Regions from separate parts of the Rhodococcus sp. IEGM 1330 genome, predicted to be linked through region 3. Evidence: predicted binding sites of a transcription regulator. Region 3 holds the regulator's gene; each other region holds the start of a gene.

Region 1 (5,219 bases), on a different contig from region 3:
GTCGGCCCTGGTGGTCGGTGGGTGCTCGTCTGCCGATACTGCCGAGCCCGAACAGGCCGGTGATGGCGACTTTGCCGCCGTCACCATCGATTCGGCTCTGGGGCAGGCCGTCATCACCGAGAAGCCCGAGCGCATCGTGACTCTCGGTCAGGGCTCGGCCGAGACGGCGATCGCGCTGGGTACCGTCCCGGTCGGCGTCGAGGAGTACTCGTGGGGTGCCGACGAATCGGGGTATCTGCCGTGGGTTCACGACACAGTCACCGAGCTGGGTGCCGAACTTCCCGAACAATTCACCGGTGGAACCGAACTCAACATCGAAGCCGTTGCTGCCCTCGAACCGGATCTCATCCTGGCTCCGTGGTCGGGAGTGACGCAGGATCAGTTCGACAAGATGAGCGAGTTCGCGCCGGTGGTCGCCTACGAGGAGCAGCCGTGGACGATCACCTGGGACGACCAGATCACCGTCATCGGCAAGGCGATGGGTGAGGAGCAGAAGGCAGCGGAGGAGATCGACAAGATCAAGGCACGCTTCGCCGACGCCACCAGCGAGCACCCCGAATACGCGGGGGTGAGCTTCTCGTACATCTACAACACCGGTCCGGGGACGCTCGGGGTGTTCCTCGCCGACGAGCAGCGCGTCGCGATGGTCCGCGCGCTCGGGTTGCAGGTCGATCCGGTGGTGAACACCCTCGACGAGACCGAGGGCACCGACTCGGCGGTCATCGGTTTGGAGAACGCGAATCTGTTGAACGACTCGGACCTGATCTTCACCTTCTACTCGGATCCCCAGAACCGCACCGAAACCGAGAATCAGCCTGCATACCAGCAGATTCCGGCGGTATCCCGTGGCTCGGTCGTGGCACCGACGAATCAGTCGTTCGTCACCGGCTCGTCCATCATCAATCCCCTGACGGTGCCGTGGGCACTCGAGCGATACGTGCCGATGATCGACGAGGCGATCGCGAAGCTCGACGCGAACTAGGTCAGTAGACCTCGCGCTGTCGTTCCTGTTCCAACACCTGCTCGAGGTGATGTGGCACGACCGCGGTGTTTGATCCTTGATTCGACCGAATCAGCCTGTCGAACAATCTCGTCCAGCCCCGCACCGTGTTCTCGGTGCGGGGCTGGTGTCGTTGGTGGATGGCGTGTGGGCGGGCTCAGGCGATGTGGGGGCCTGCGCGGGCGTGGGATGGTCGGGGTTGTCGGTAGGGGTCGACGGTGGCCGGTGGTACGAACCAGGGGTGGTTGTCTTCGCCGATGAACACTTCCCAGTCGGAGTGGTGCATGAGGCGGTGGTGGAATCCGCAGAGCAGGACGAGGTTGTTCATGTCGGTGGGGCCGCCGTCGCCCCAGTGCCAGATGTGATGTCCTTCGGTCCAGGCGGCGGGTTTTCCGCAGCCGGGGAAGGCGCAACCGTGATCGCGGGCGATGAGGGCTTTGCGTTGTTTGGCGGTGACGGTGCGTGCGGTGCGGGCGAGGTTCAACGGGTTGCCGTGCTCGTCCATCACGATGGCAGTGAGGACACAATCACACGCCAACTGGCGGGAGGTGTTGCGGGAGAGCGGTCCCATCCACGGCAGCCACCCGACCGTGGTGCCGTCGCCGAACAAGTCGCGATACGCGCCAGGATCCGCTGCACAGCGGTCACTGCCGGTGTCACTGCCGGTGTCACTGTCAGTGTGGGCGGTTCCGGTGTCTGACTCTGCCGTGTCGGGGTGAATCGGTACGCCGGTGTTGATGTCGACCGGATCGACTGTGTCGGTTCCGGATTCTGTTGCTGCGCGTGAGGTTTCGTCGTCGGTGATGTCGTCTTCGTCGCCGCGGCTCTGGAGGTCGGTGAGGTCCTGCAACCGGATGTGCAGGTTCAGGTGCGGGCGTTCACCGCCTTCGATGGGGCGGTTACTGGAGGCGAGGTATTGGTCGAGGATGTGCCCGAAGGCGTCGGCTCGGCGCCTGGCGGGGCTGCGGTCGTCTTCGGTGCCGTCGGCGGCGGGTCGGGGTTCGGTCAGGGGTGAGAGTGCGGTGAGGAGTTTTTCTCCGGTGATCGCATCGACGTCTCCTTTGAGTACCAACCGGCCGTTCAAGGTCTTGGAGGCGAAGAGTTCGTTGCGGTCGGTGTCTTCTGGAGGTGGTTTGTTGCCGCCGAATCTGTCGCTGAGCTTGGTGATCGCTTCGCGGATGCGGCCGGTACGCGCTTGCGGTCCGGTCGCAGCCTTGATCATGGCCTTACGGGCGATGTCCTGCCCGACTTGCGGGAGGTTCTTCGGGGGTGTTTCTGCGAAGGTGAGGATCAGGGCGGCGTGGTCGACGGTCATGACGCCTGTGTTGACGGCGTCGGCGATGTCGGGGAAGTTCTTCATGCCGCGGCCCAGGGCGACGATCTTGTTGGCTTTGGAGGGCGAGAGCAGGGTGGTGGAGGTCAGCCAGCCGGCGGGACCGGGGAAGCCGAGTTTTTCGCGGGAGACGCGGGTGTCGATCTCGCCGACGAGGGCGATCCGCCGGGCTTCGAGCAGTTGGATTTTGTGGGAGACCGCGGCAGCGTCGGCGAGGAGTTCACTCTCGCTCAGTTGCCAGATCCCCGTCGTCATGGACCAAGTGTATCGAACGGGTGTTCGATACGCAATGATAGTGCAATCGAAAACTATTGGTGTGCATAAAGATTCGCGAATCAGAACTTGTCGGTAGCTTGTGGTAGGAGCGCGGAGCCCGTTTCCAGATGGTGATCGCTGCAGCGATTCCAGTCCGAGCAGCGCGGTGACTATTTCGATTTCTTACGCCTAATATGACCAGCGCCAACTCTTTCCCATCCGCCGCTGGCGTTACTTGGGTGTCTTCGTGGCGGTTCATCTGCCGCGCGGGCGGTCCGCGACCATGTGGGGAGCGTCGCGCATGCAGATTCGCCCAACGTACGGCCATCGGACCGATGTGGCGTTTCGTCGCACCCCAGTTGGCGCGTCGTTCCAGTTGCATCGCAATAGCGAAGAGCGAAAGTGGTGGCGACCGCGGCGGCGATTCGTCACAGAGCGCGACGCTCTCGAAGTTCGGAAATCCTCGGTTCAGGCATCCGGCGCATCAGTACACCTCGCGCTGCCGCTCCTGTTCCAACACCTGCTCGAGGTCGCTGAGTCTGTTCATCGACGACACCTGCCGCGCCGTGCGGTGATTGAGCGCCAACATCTCGCGGTGCCGGTGGACGAAAGCCCAGTAGCCGGCGGTGAAGGGGCAGGCGTCGTCGCCCAGTCGCTTTTTCGGGTTGAATTCGCACGGCTTGCAGTAATCGGTCATGCGGTTCAGATATGCCCCGCCCGAGGCGTAGGGCTTGGTCGCAATCACGCCGCCGTCCGCATGCTGGCTCATGCCGATCACGTTCACCGGCATCACCCAGGCGAACCCGTCGACGAAAGCCGTTGCGAACCAGTCGGTCAACGCTCGCGGATCCCAGGCATGTTGCAGCGCAAAGTTTCCCAGGATCATCAGTCGAGGTATGTGGTGCACCCAGCCGCGCTCGCGCACGCCGTCCACAGTGCTGGACAGGCATTTCGCCACCACGGCATCACCATCCAAGTCCGTCAGCCAATTCGGTAGTGGCTCATGGGCTTCGAGCTTGTTGCGTTCGAGATACTCCGGCCCCAGATGCCAGTACAGGTGCCACACGTACTCGCGCCAGCCGAGGATCTGCCGAACGAAACCCTCCACGCTCGCCAGCGGCGTGCCGTCTCGGTGGGCCTCCTCGGCTGCGTGCGCCACGTCCAGTGGTTGCAGCAGGCCGAGGTTCAGCGGAACCGAGAGCAGTGAGTGCGACATCGTCCAGTCGTCGGCCATCACCGCGTCCTCGTACTTGCCGAAATCGTCCAAGCGGTAATTCACGAAGTGTGCCAACGCCTCCGACGCCTCCGACTCCGTCACCGCGAACACTCGGGGCCCGTCCACTCCTACGGTGTCGAGGTCCCAGTCGTCGAGGTCGGCGCGCACGTGCTCGTCGATGGCGTCCTCGGTCGGCCACCACGGTTCCTCCACGCCGAGGGTCAGACGTCCCTTCGGCGGCGGCGACTGGTTCTCGGCGTCGAGGTTCCACTTTCCGGAGACCGGTTCGGAACCGTCCATCAACACCCCGAACTTCTTGCGCTGCTCGCGGTAGAACGTCTCCATCCGAAATGTGCCGCGCTCGGCTGCCCACTCCGCGAAATCGGCGCGGGGAAGCGCGAACATCGGGGTCGGCAGAATCTCCGAGACCAGGCCCTCCTCGTGCAGTGCGGCGACGAACTTCTCCGCCGCGTGCGAGGTGGGCTCGAACACCACGACGGGTTTGCCGTACTCGGCCAACCCTTCGCGATACGTCTCGGTCTGCAGGTAGGTGACGCGATCGCCCAGCTCGTCGGCCAGATGACGCATGCCCGACAACACGAGATGCAGCTTCTGTCGGTGGTATCGCCGACGCCGGAACACGCGCCGGGACTCGATCATCAGCACGTCTCGCTCGGCATGCGCGTCGACCGAATGAAAGTGCGAACCGAGCTGATCACCGAACAACCACAGAGCGTCCATTCTCGGAGTGTTCTCCCGCCTCCGCTCCGGCAAACCAGCATCCGGCACATGGCCGGCCGGTGAACACTGTGGCCGACCCAGGTGCGCCTTACTTGACCACCGACCATCCATCGCATGGACTGACCCGATGCACGCTGAGTCTGCGCTTTCCAGAAGGACGTTTCTTCGCTCGTCGTCGGTGGCCGTCGCGGTGGCCGGAGTCGTCACGACACTGCCGGCCACCGCACACGCGCAGGGCAGCGATCGAGGCTTTCTGCACGGGGTGGCGTCGGGAGATCCGTTGCCCGACGCGATCGTCCTCTGGACTCGGCTCACCCCCACGCCCGACGCCACCCCGGGTTCCGGCGTCGGCCCGCAGGTATCGGTGACGTGGCGGATATCCCGCAGCGCAGACATGGGTGACGTCGTCTCCTCCGGAACCGTCTCCACCGGTCCGGACACCGATCACACCGTCAAGGTCGACGTGGACGGCCTCGCTGCAGACACCACGTACTTCTACGACTTCCGGACGAGCGACGCGGCATCGGCCGTCGGCACCACGCACACCGCTCCGGCCAACGATGCCGACATCGATTCGATGCGCTTCGGAGTCGTCTCGTGCTCCAACTGGGAGTCGGGCTACTTCGGTGCCTATCGGCATCTTGCTGCCAGAGGAGACCTGGACGCCATCGTCC
Region 2 (5,219 bases), on a different contig from region 3:
TCCGGGCCGGTGTCGGAGTCCGATGTCGGCACACTGGCAGCCACGATCTGACCCGCGACGCGGTCGTTCGCCGACACGCCCATCGTGACCTGCACGCGCAGACAACCGGCCAGCATCGGCGCGACCAGCAGCGCCAGTGCGACCACCGAGAGAACACGGCGGCGGTGGGTTCGATGAGATGTTCGCGATGTCGACTGCACAGCGACATCGTGCCAGGGCATCGAGGTGATGTCAGTCGGCAGGGGTTGTCAGCGAGGCGTGTCGGTACCGGAGCGATCGACGGCCACACGCGGCCCGGACCGAAGTGGTCGACCGCGACGGGCATTCCACAACAGAGGTACACCGACGACGCCCATGACGACGAACCCGTACACCGCCGAGTACCGAAGCTCCGGGCCGTCGAGAAATACCGCGTGCGCGAGCGCCGACCCGAGCCATGTCCACAGGAACAACCCGATGGGCACCCTGTCGTCGGATTGCTGTGATCGACCGACGGCTCGGTCGAGCGATTCCATCACCGCAGCCATCAGCGTGGCCACCACCAGCCAGCCGAGGTAGTTGGTCAGCGGAATCGACGGCACACCGGGCAGCCCGACGGAACCGGCGGTCCAGGTCCACTGTCCGTCGGTGACCATCTGTGGATCGAGGTAGAGGTCCCAGCCGACCATCCCCACCGCCACCGCCACGATTCGGAGCGCGGTGGCGCGCGTATGCGTCGTGTCGAGCCGGCGAACGACGAAGGTCACTGCACACCAGATCGGGTAGAACCCGGCCGTCCACGCCAGGGGAACCACGACGGGCACCTCGAACAGGCTCGGGCCCAAGCGATTCTGTGCGTAGAAGTATTCGCCGAACGGGATGCCGGTGGCCGTGCCGACGAGTTCGGACGCGAACCCGGTACCTGCGGTCACGACGACGAGAACGGTGGCCCACACGACGCCGCGGTTCAGCGCCGCGTGCAGGATCGACGCGAGCGCGAGCAGGGCCACCACCGCCACCGTCACTGCGTCCCTGGTCGATCCCGACACCAGTGGGTAGACGATCTGGCAGCCGACAGCAGCGGCCGCCACGACGATCGGCGCAACCTTCATTCCCGTTTCCTTCCGAAGAACGTGCGACGGCGGGCTGCGCGGGCGTCGGCGATCGCGATTCGCGCCGCCGACCGACCACTGGCCGCAGTGACCCCTCCGCCGGGGTGGGTCGATGCGCCGGTGAGATAGAGCCCGTCGGCACCGGGGACCCGATGCCCGGCCAGTTGAGGATGTGGCCGCCACATCATCATCTGGTCCAACGACATGTCCAGGTGCATGATGTTGCCTCCGATCAGACCGAGCTCACGCTCGATGTCCGGCGGCGATTGAACGAACCGATCCAACACCGATCCCGCGAAACCGGGTGCGTACCGGTCCAGTTCGGCCACGATCCGATCCGCCTCGAACTCGGCCAACGAGCGCTCGCCCGGAACGTTCGATCGCCACTGTCTGCCGTCGGCGAGGGTGTGGGGATGCCACTGCGACCACAGTGAGATCTGGTGCTGTCCCGGCGGCGCGATGGTGGGATCGAGTGCGCTGAAAGACATTCCCAGCACGGCCGGGGTAGGCGGCAGATCGCCGGCCAACGCGTGCCCGTGCGCCAACCGCAGCTGGCTGCGGTCGCGTACCAGCAGCGCCAGGCCGTGGGTGCCGTCCTCGATCCGGTCGGCGCTCGGGTACGTCGGGAGGGCGTCGGTGGCCAGTCTGACCGCAGTACCGATCCCGGGCCCTACGCGAATCGTGCTGCGCCACCGCGCGAGCTGCGCCGAGTCGTGCCCGCCGGCTTCGAGAAGGTCGAGGGTGGTCACGATGTGACAGCCGGCCACGACGATGCGGCTGTCGATCTCCCGTCCCGACGCGGTCCTGGTGGTCCAGCCGTGCGGGCGGCGTACGAGCGAGACCACGGCGTCGCCGAGTGTCAGTTCGGCACCGTCGCGCTGCAGCCGAGCGATCATCGCCTCGGTCAGGGCTCCGCTGCCGCCGACGGCCCGGCCCGGCGGAAGGGTGTGCATGAGGGCAGCGAAGCCGACCATCGGTGCGGTACCCGGCTCGGACATCGGCGGACCCGACTGTGCGCCGAACCAGGCGAGCGCAGCCTTGAGTCGTTCGCTCGAGAACATCTCGTCCAGCAGGGAGTCGCCGGTGGCGAGGAATTCACGCGAGAGCATGCTGCCGCCGTCGGGCGCGCCGAGGCCCCAGAAGGATCGGAGCAGTTTCGGGCCGGTGGGTGGCCCACCGAACGCACGCATGGTGCGTTCGCTGCGGGGACCCCAGACGGAGACGAAGGTGCGGTAGGCGCGCGCGTCGGCTGGGCCGCAGGCGGCGGCGATGGAGTCGCAGGTTCGGTCGAGGTTGCGGTGGAAGACGATGCCGCGTTCGTCGGTGTCGACGGCTCCCGGCGCGAACGCCCAGGGATCGCAGTCGATGTAGCGCAGTCCGAACTCGGCGAGTCCGAGCTCCTCGATGATGCCGGTGTGACGAATCATGATGTGCGCCGACGAACCACGGTCCACACGGTGGCCCGGAAAGCGTTCCACCGTCGACACCGCGCCACCCGCGACGGAGTCGCGCTCGAGAACCTCCACCGACATGCCGGCATCGGTCAGGTAACAGGCAGAGGTCAGGGCATTGTGGCCGGAGCCCACCACCACAGCATCGATCACATCTTCAGGCTACTGGCCCGTCGAGAGGTAACCGGCGGCCCAGGACTGCGAAGGGGCGTCGGTCGCCGGTGAAGGTGAAGTCGCGCAGCACGTCCTGAAAGCCGAGCCGCCGGTACAGCCGCCAGGCTCGGTTGTCCTCTGCCGCTACCTCGGGTGTGGACAACATCACGTTGTCCGCGGAGACGCCGCCCAGCAGTCGGCTGCACAGTCGTCCGCCGAGGCCGTGCCCCTGAGCGCTCGGGAGGACGTGCAACTCGGTGAGCTCGAAGTAGTCGTCGAGAGTGGCTTCGACGCGATGCGGGGAATGCCCCGTGCGCCGCAATCCGTCGCGAACCTGCTGATGCCACCACTGGTGCGCAGCGCCGTGGTAGCCGTATGCGACGGCCACCAGCGAATCGGGCTGTGTCGGGTCTGTGTTCGGGAGCAGTGCACCGACTGCTCGCCAGCCCGGCCGGTGCAGGTGTTCGCTCCACATCGGGGCTCTGCTCTGTTCGGTTCCACGCGGATAGCCCATGGCCTCGACGTAGATGGACAGTGCCTCGAACAGTCGCTGGCGGAATTCCGGGGGCGTCAGATCGACCAGGTACGGCGTTGTCTGCGCATCGGTGACGACTGTTCTCAACCTTTCTTCGGCAACTTGTCGGTGGGCACAGCTATATTGAATGTGTCGAACGGGTGTTCGACAATCGGGGCCGAGTGCGCCGGTGGCTTCGGCTCGGGTCCTCGAGTCGGATTCTCCGGAGTTCGACTGTAAGGCTTCGCCACGGTTCCGGCCGCGTCAGGTGCGCGCCGGAGATTCGAACTGGAGGTGTTCGAGTATGACGATCACGAAGGCATTCGATGCCGGAGTGCGGTCGCCGGTGTCGCGTCAGGCTCAGGTTCTGCTGGGTCGAGCCGATGCTCTGCTGTCCGAGTCCATCGGGGAGAGCGATGCCGGCGATCGATTTCTCGGGAGCTACGCCGCGGCATTGAAAGGGGCGGCAGCTGTGCTGGCGTCGTTGCCGAATTCGATCGGAGCGCGTCCTCGTTCGCGCAGTGCGTGGGTGTTGATGGCAAAGGCGGCACCGGATCTCGCGGTCTGGGCCGACTATTTCGCGTCCTTCTCGGCCACCCGGGCTGCGGTCGAGGCCGGAGCGTCGAGCACGATCGCCGATCTCGACGCCGACGATTTCCATCGGCATGTCGGTCGTTTTCTGAACTCGGTCGAGGATCGACTCGGCGGCCAGGCTCGATTCGCGTCCGTCGACCCGATGACTGCACCCTTGTCGGCGTAGCTCATCGAGCTGGACGTCAGGTGACAATCGCCACGTCATACGGTGTTCGCCCGGAGTTTTCGGGACGTCCGTCTCGAAAACTTCGTTGTTTCTCAGGAACACATCGACCGAGTAGGTGGTAAGCGGCCGATTCAGCTCGTATCATCGACAGCAGGTAGCCGCCAAGGTCAGCTTCCCGTCGTTTCGCAACCGAAATGACCTTCAATATCTGTGCAGGGGGAGGTACCGTGCCACTCTCCGAGCACGAGCAGCGCATGCTCGATCAAATCGAGAGCGCTCTCTACGCCGAGGATCCCAAATTCGCGTCTCATGTGAGGGGCGGTCGCGTACGCGCGGCGTCGAGCAGGAGGCGCTTTCAGGCTGCCGCGCTGTTCGTAGTGGGACTCGTGTTGCTCGTCGCCGGTGTTGCATTGTCGACGAACAGTCTGGCTTTTCTCGTCGTCAGTCTCATCGGCTTTTTGTTCATGTTCGGTGCCGGTGCACTGTTCCTGTTCGGCGGTTCCAACAAGGGAGCCGCAGCGTCGCAGGACGAAGGCAGCACAGCCAACGATGCTGCCGAAACGTCCGGACGTAGTACCGGGCAGAAATCGAAGGGTGGTCGCAAAGGCGGCAGCTTCACCTCTCGCATGGAAGATCGGTTCCGAAAGAGGTTCGAGCAGGACTGAGTCGACCGGGTTCCACCGAACCGACCCATACCGGCTCGTCTCCACAACTTCACGCGTCAACGTAGAACAGCATCTCATCTTCGGTGAGGTGCTGTTGTCGTTTCTGCCCTCGAACAGACGCCGCCGAATCGCCTGCAGCCCTCCGCTCCGCGTCGAGGGCCGACTCGATCGTCCCCGCGCACGGGAGTTCTGGGATACCTCCCCGATGTTCCCCACTTTCACCCACATTCCCCACTTCTCCCCACCAGGGCCCCACGCGAGGGCGGGGATCGACCTTCGACTGCCACGCTTGGTGCTGAGGCGCTGGTCAGATTGCTCGGGCGCTGGAATTGTGGGCCGTAGCTTCCGAATCGAACGCACGACGGCGCCCGCGGTATCGCTGTCGGCAAGTGTCGATCTTGTGCGTGCTGAGCAGCGCAGATATCAACTTCGCCAAAGTTTTCCGGCCGCGAATGGTTCGAAGTGGGGGAGAGTGGGGTAAAGTGGTCCGCAGCGGAGAGTCGAGGCTGGAGGTGGCGAGTGTTTCTCGGTACCTACACGCCGAAGCTCGACGACAAGGGTCGACTCACGTTGCCGGCCAAGTTT
Region 3 (5,219 bases):
GCCCGTGGTCACCGGTGCCGTGGTCGTGTTGATCGGGTTGAATCTGGCCCCGGCCGCGACGACGTCGTTCGAGGCGCAGCCCCTCATCGCCGCCGTCACGCTTGTCGCCATTCTGTTGGCCACGGCCATCGGACCGGGACTGCTCGGGCGACTCGGAATTCTGGTCGGTGTCGTCGTCGGTTGGGTGTTCGCCGCGGTCACCGGTGGAATCGCGCAGCCACGCCTCGACGCTCTGAGTGCGGCGAGCTGGATCGGCCTGCCGGAGTTCCGTGGACCGTCGTTCGAGCTGTCGGTGATCCTGGTGGCGCTGCCGGTGGTGATCGTCCTCGTCGCCGAGAACGTCGGACACGTCAAGGCCGTCGCTGCGATGACCGGCAAGAACCTCGACGACGTGGCAGGCGACGCGCTGATCGCCGACGGGTTGGCGACCACCCTGGCCGGAGCCGCTGGTGGCTCGGGCACCACCACGTACGCCGAGAACATCGGGGTCATGGCCGCCACCCGCGTCTATTCGACGGCCGCGTACTGGGTCGCGGCCGTCACCGCGATAGTGCTGGCGTTCTCGCCCAAGTTCGGTGCCCTGATCTTCACCGTGCCCGACGGCGTCATCGGGGGAGCGACCCTGGTTCTGTACGGACTCATCGGGCTACTGGGCGTTCGCATCTGGACCGACGCGAAGGTCGACTTCACCGATCCGGTCAATCTCATGGTCGTCGCTGCGGCGCTCGTCGCCGGAATCGGTGACCTGACACTGGCTGTCGGATCGGTCGAGCTCGGCGGTATCGCGTGGGGTTCCGTCGGCATCCTTGTCGGCTACCCGATCGTCTCGGCGCTCGCGAGGAGTACAGGCAAACGAGGTCGCTAGCGGGGTCGGTCACGGATCGCGCACGTTTTGGTCATCGACCTCCGCTGTACCCCGAACGTACTGTTGGAACGTGACGTCAGTCGTACCGACGACCGCGAATGACACCGTTCACAGGTCGACGTCGGTATGCACCGAACAAGGAGACATTCGTGGAACGCACACTTTTCGAGCCCGAGCACGAGCTGTTCCGGGAGTCGTACCGGAAGTTTCTCGAACAGCACGTAGCCCCCAATCATGCGAAGTGGGAAGAGCAGAACATCGTCGACCGCGGCGTCTGGGTCGAGGCCGGTAAGCAGGGCTTCCTCGGAACGGCTGCGCCCGAGGAATTCGGCGGCGGCGGAGTCAAGGACTTCCGCTACAACGCCATCGTCACCGAGGAAACCACCCGCGGTGGATACAGCGGTATCGGCTTCACCCTGCACAACGACGTCGTCGCGCCGTATCTGATCGATCTTGCGAATGACGAGCAGAAGCAGCGCTGGCTCCCCGGATTCTGCTCCGGCGAACTGATCACCGCGATCGCGATGACCGAGCCGGGCACCGGAAGCGACCTGCAGGGCATCAAGACCAAGGCCGTACGCGACGGCGACGACTGGGTGCTCAACGGCTCGAAGACATTCATCACCAACGGAATCAACGCCGATTTGATCATCGTCGTGGCGTGCACCGATCCCGAGAAGGGCGCACAGGGCTTCAGCCTGCTGGTCGTCGAACGCGACATGCCCGGATTCGAGCGAGGCCGCAACCTCGACAAGATCGGCATGAAGGCCCAGGACACCGCCGAACTCAGCTTCACCGATGTTCGCGTGCCCGCTGCCAACCTGCTCGGCGACGAGGGCATGGGCTTCATCTACCTGATGCAGAATCTGCCTCAGGAGCGGCTCTCCATCGCCGTCGTCGCCGCAGCGGCGATGGAATCGGCACTGGACATGACCATCCAGTACTGCCGCGACCGCAAGGCCTTCGGAAAGTCGATCGGCAAGTTCCAGAACACCCGATTCGTGTTGGCGGAGTTGGCCACCGAAACCACCGCCACCCGAATCATGGTGGACAAGTTCATCGAACTGCTCAACGCAGACAAGTTGACCGTCCAAGAAGCCGCGATGGCGAAGTGGTGGACCACCGAGAATCAGGTGAAACTGATCGACCGGTGCCTGCAGCTGCACGGTGGCTACGGCTACATGAAGGAATACCCGATCGCCAAGGCGTACATGGACTCTCGTGTGCAGACCATCTACGGCGGCACCACCGAAATCATGAAGGAGATCATCGGCCGCGGATTGAATCTGTGATCCGCTGATCCGAAGAACGCAGAGGGCCGCAGCACTATGTGCTGCGGCCCTTCGCGTGTCACTTCGGTGTCGATTTCTACAGCTTGCGCATCACGGTGACGACCTTGCCGAGGATCGCGGCGTTGTTGCCCGGAATCGGCTCGAAGAGCGGGTTGTGCGGCAGCAGCCACACCTCGCCCTTGGACCGCTTGAACGTCTTGACGGTGGCCTCGCCGTCGATCATGGCAGCGACGATGTCGCCGTTGTCGGCCACGGACTGCTGACGAACAACCACCCAGTCGCCGTCGCAGATCGCCGCGTCGATCATCGACTCGCCGACCACCTTGAGCAGAAACAGAGAACCCTGACCCACCAGCTCGCGGGGGAGCGGAAACACGTCCTCGACGGCCTCTTCGGCCAGAATCGGACCGCCGGCGGCGATCCGGCCCAATACCGGTACGAACGTCGGGGTCGGCAACCGATCCTGTTCCTCGGACGCCGGCGATCCGTCGACGGCGGCGGCAGCCTGATCGGCCTGCACCTCGTCGAGACCGCGGACGTCGACGGCGCGGGGGCGGTTGGCGTCGCGCCGGAGGAAGCCCTTGCGCTCGAGGGTGCGGAGTTGGTGAGCGACGGAGGAGGTCGATGTCAGGCCGACCGCATCACCGATCTCCCGAATGCTCGGTGGGTAACCGCGCTCGGTGACCGAAGCGCGAATGACCTCGAGTACCTTCCGCTGCCGCTCGGTGAGACCCGCACTGATGTCGGTGTCGACCTCCATGGCCTTGGATGTCGGTTCCGCGGCCGGCTTACCCGCTGCGGCCTTCGTTGCGGTGGCCCTGGCTCCGGTCGTCTTGGAACCCGTCGTCGTGGAACGCGTGGTCGACCTCGTCGAGGTCTCGTCCTTCATGCTGTCGGCCTCCTGCTGGTGTCCTGGATCCGGTCTGCGGGGTAGGTCTGCGCGGACTGGAGTTGATGGTGTCGACTCGTGGCGTGTGGTTTCTGACACGAATCTAGCGTGTATCAGCTGTTGAATCAAACATCTGTTCGACTCGTGTCGCGTTTTCTACAGACTTTGTCGGAGGCTCGTGATAGAACTTCGAACAAGCGTCCATCGAACGCCTGATCGAACATTCGATCCAACGAGCGAAGTCGAGGTTCCGATGACCATCATCACCGATCGCCCCACCGCCGCCGGTGTCCGTGCCCGATCCACTGTCGTCGAGCGTCGCCGCCGGGCGCGTCCCGTTCTGCAGAGTCCCATCGGGATGCACGGTGTCACGGCACCCCGTACGCAGAGCGCACCGTGCCTCCCGGTCCTCGATCCGTCGTGGACCGATGTCACCGATCGCGAGGAGGCCGATCGCGAGTTCGACGCGACCTCCGCGCACTTCGCGAGTCAGCCGGTTCGGATGCGATCGCTCGTGCTGACCGTGTTGGCGGTCCTGGTCGTGGCAGGCGGCCTGATCGGCATCGCGAACCTGCGGGCCGTTGCCCCCGATGCAGGCGCGCAGCCGGCCGGTGTGGTCGAAGTGCACGACGGAGCTCTCGTCGAGTACACGCCCGGCAGATGACCACCGGCCCCGTCGGGTTCGAGAAGACTGAGTATCCTCGACAGACTGCCCCGATGTGCGTGCTCGTCGTCGGAGCATCGGCTACGACGGAGGATCCCTTATGCATTGCCCGTTCTGCAGGCATCCCGACTCACGCGTGGTCGACTCGCGTGAGATGGACGAGGGGCAAGCAATCCGGCGGCGTCGATCCTGCCCGGAGTGCGGTCGTCGATTCACGACCGTCGAGGCCGCAGTGCTTGCAGTCGTGAAACGCAGCGGCGTGACCGAGCCGTTCAGCCGCGAGAAAGTCGTCAAGGGAGTCCGACGCGCCTGCCAGGGCAGAGATGTGGACAACGATGCGCTGAACCTGCTGGCACAGCAGGTCGAGGACGCCATCCGTGCAGCGGGATCCGCAGAGATTCCCAGCAACGAAGTGGGGTTGGCCATTCTCGGTCCACTCCGTGATCTGGACGAAGTGGCCTACCTGCGCTTCGCTTCCGTCTACCGCTCGTTCAGCTCGGCCGAGGACTTCGAGAAAGAAATCCACGAACTGCGCAAGCACCGCGAGTCCGCCGACATCGACTGACAGTCCTGCCCGTCAGCGACTCTGGTCCGAGATCGCCTTCTCGATGCGCTTCTCCGAGACCGGATACGCCGTACGAATCCCCTGGGCGAACAATCCCACGCGCAACTCCTCGATCATCCAGAACAGTTCCTGTACCCCGGAACTGTTCTTTCTGCTTTCCGGAAGCGAATCCAACAGTCGCCCGTACGACGCGTACACCCGATCGAGTACATCCATCGCCGCCGCGTCACGGCCCGCGCTGCTCGGCAGGGTCGCCAACCGCTTCGTCGCAGCCGCGATATAGCGCGGAAGGTCTGCCAATCTGCGAGAACCGAACTCGGTGACGAACCCGCGAAAGATCAAGCCGTCGAGCTGTTCCCGAACATCATCTGCCGGCTCGCCCGAGGAGGATTGAAGTTGCGCGGACAATGCCAGGGCAGCGGTCAGCACAGGGCGAACCAGGGCGAGCACCGCGGAGGTACGCTGTGGAACCTCCGCGTCGACGAGCGCCCGGAGCTTGTCGAAAGCCTCGGGATCTCGTACCGGTCCACCGTGCGCATCCATCGCTTCCTCGACCGCGAGAGCCCGGCATTCTTCGAGGAGTGCATCGACTCCGCCGTACGGATTCTGGCCGAGGGCAAGGCGTTCGGCGGTCGGCAGTCCGGCCAGCAGTGCCTTGGCTCCCTTCGGGGCCGTCGACAGCAGTAGAGCTCTGGTTCCCGACCGCATCGCGGCCCGCGCCTGCGCGGGCGTGCTGAGAACTCGCACCGCTACGCCCTGTCCTTCGGGCACCAACGCCGGGTAGCCGGTGACCTTCTGTCCGGCCACCTCTCTGGTGACCGTCGACTCCAACCGACCGAGCGTGCCCGAAGTCCAGGCCAGCGAGGGCGCGCGTTCCGCATCACCCACCGCGCTCGCCACCTGACGACCGACTTCCCCGGATAGGTTCGTGCGCAGAACAGTCA

The links. Region 3 encodes LexA, which represses DNA repair genes until DNA is damaged. Its sites were predicted from a motif close to CGAACANNTGTTCG; they were not measured.
Region 1: the regulator LexA is predicted to act here: its motif matches at 2,602-2,615, upstream of R4P57_RS10565 (HNH endonuclease signature motif containing protein).
Region 2: the regulator LexA is predicted to act here: its motif matches at 3,364-3,377, upstream of R4P57_RS20270 (SAV_6107 family HEPN domain-containing protein).

What each region holds. Positions count from the first base shown of each region.
Region 1 is NZ_JAWLSB010000003.1:501,907-507,125, forward strand. It holds gene R4P57_RS10560 (iron-siderophore ABC transporter substrate-binding protein) at 1-982, shown strand, start outside; gene R4P57_RS10565 (HNH endonuclease signature motif containing protein) at 1,158-2,588, opposite strand; gene R4P57_RS10570 (cryptochrome/photolyase family protein) at 3,073-4,545, opposite strand; gene R4P57_RS10575 (alkaline phosphatase D family protein) at 4,673-5,219, shown strand, end outside.
Region 2 is NZ_JAWLSB010000009.1:117,715-122,933, forward strand. It holds gene R4P57_RS20250 (LppM family (lipo)protein) at 1-221, opposite strand, end outside; gene R4P57_RS20255 (carotenoid biosynthesis protein) at 249-1,091, opposite strand; gene R4P57_RS20260 (NAD(P)/FAD-dependent oxidoreductase) at 1,088-2,695, opposite strand; gene R4P57_RS20265 (GNAT family N-acetyltransferase) at 2,700-3,317, opposite strand; gene R4P57_RS20270 (SAV_6107 family HEPN domain-containing protein) at 3,514-3,969, shown strand; gene R4P57_RS20275 (DUF3040 domain-containing protein) at 4,197-4,634, shown strand; gene mraZ (division/cell wall cluster transcriptional repressor MraZ) at 5,154-5,219, shown strand, end outside.
Region 3 is NZ_JAWLSB010000001.1:930,238-935,456, forward strand. It holds gene R4P57_RS04300 (uracil-xanthine permease family protein) at 1-865, shown strand, start outside; gene R4P57_RS04305 (acyl-CoA dehydrogenase family protein) at 1,015-2,157, shown strand; gene lexA (transcriptional repressor LexA) at 2,234-2,917, opposite strand; gene R4P57_RS04315 (hypothetical protein) at 3,300-3,710, shown strand; gene nrdR (transcriptional regulator NrdR) at 3,811-4,275, shown strand; gene hrpA (ATP-dependent RNA helicase HrpA) at 4,288-5,219, opposite strand, start outside.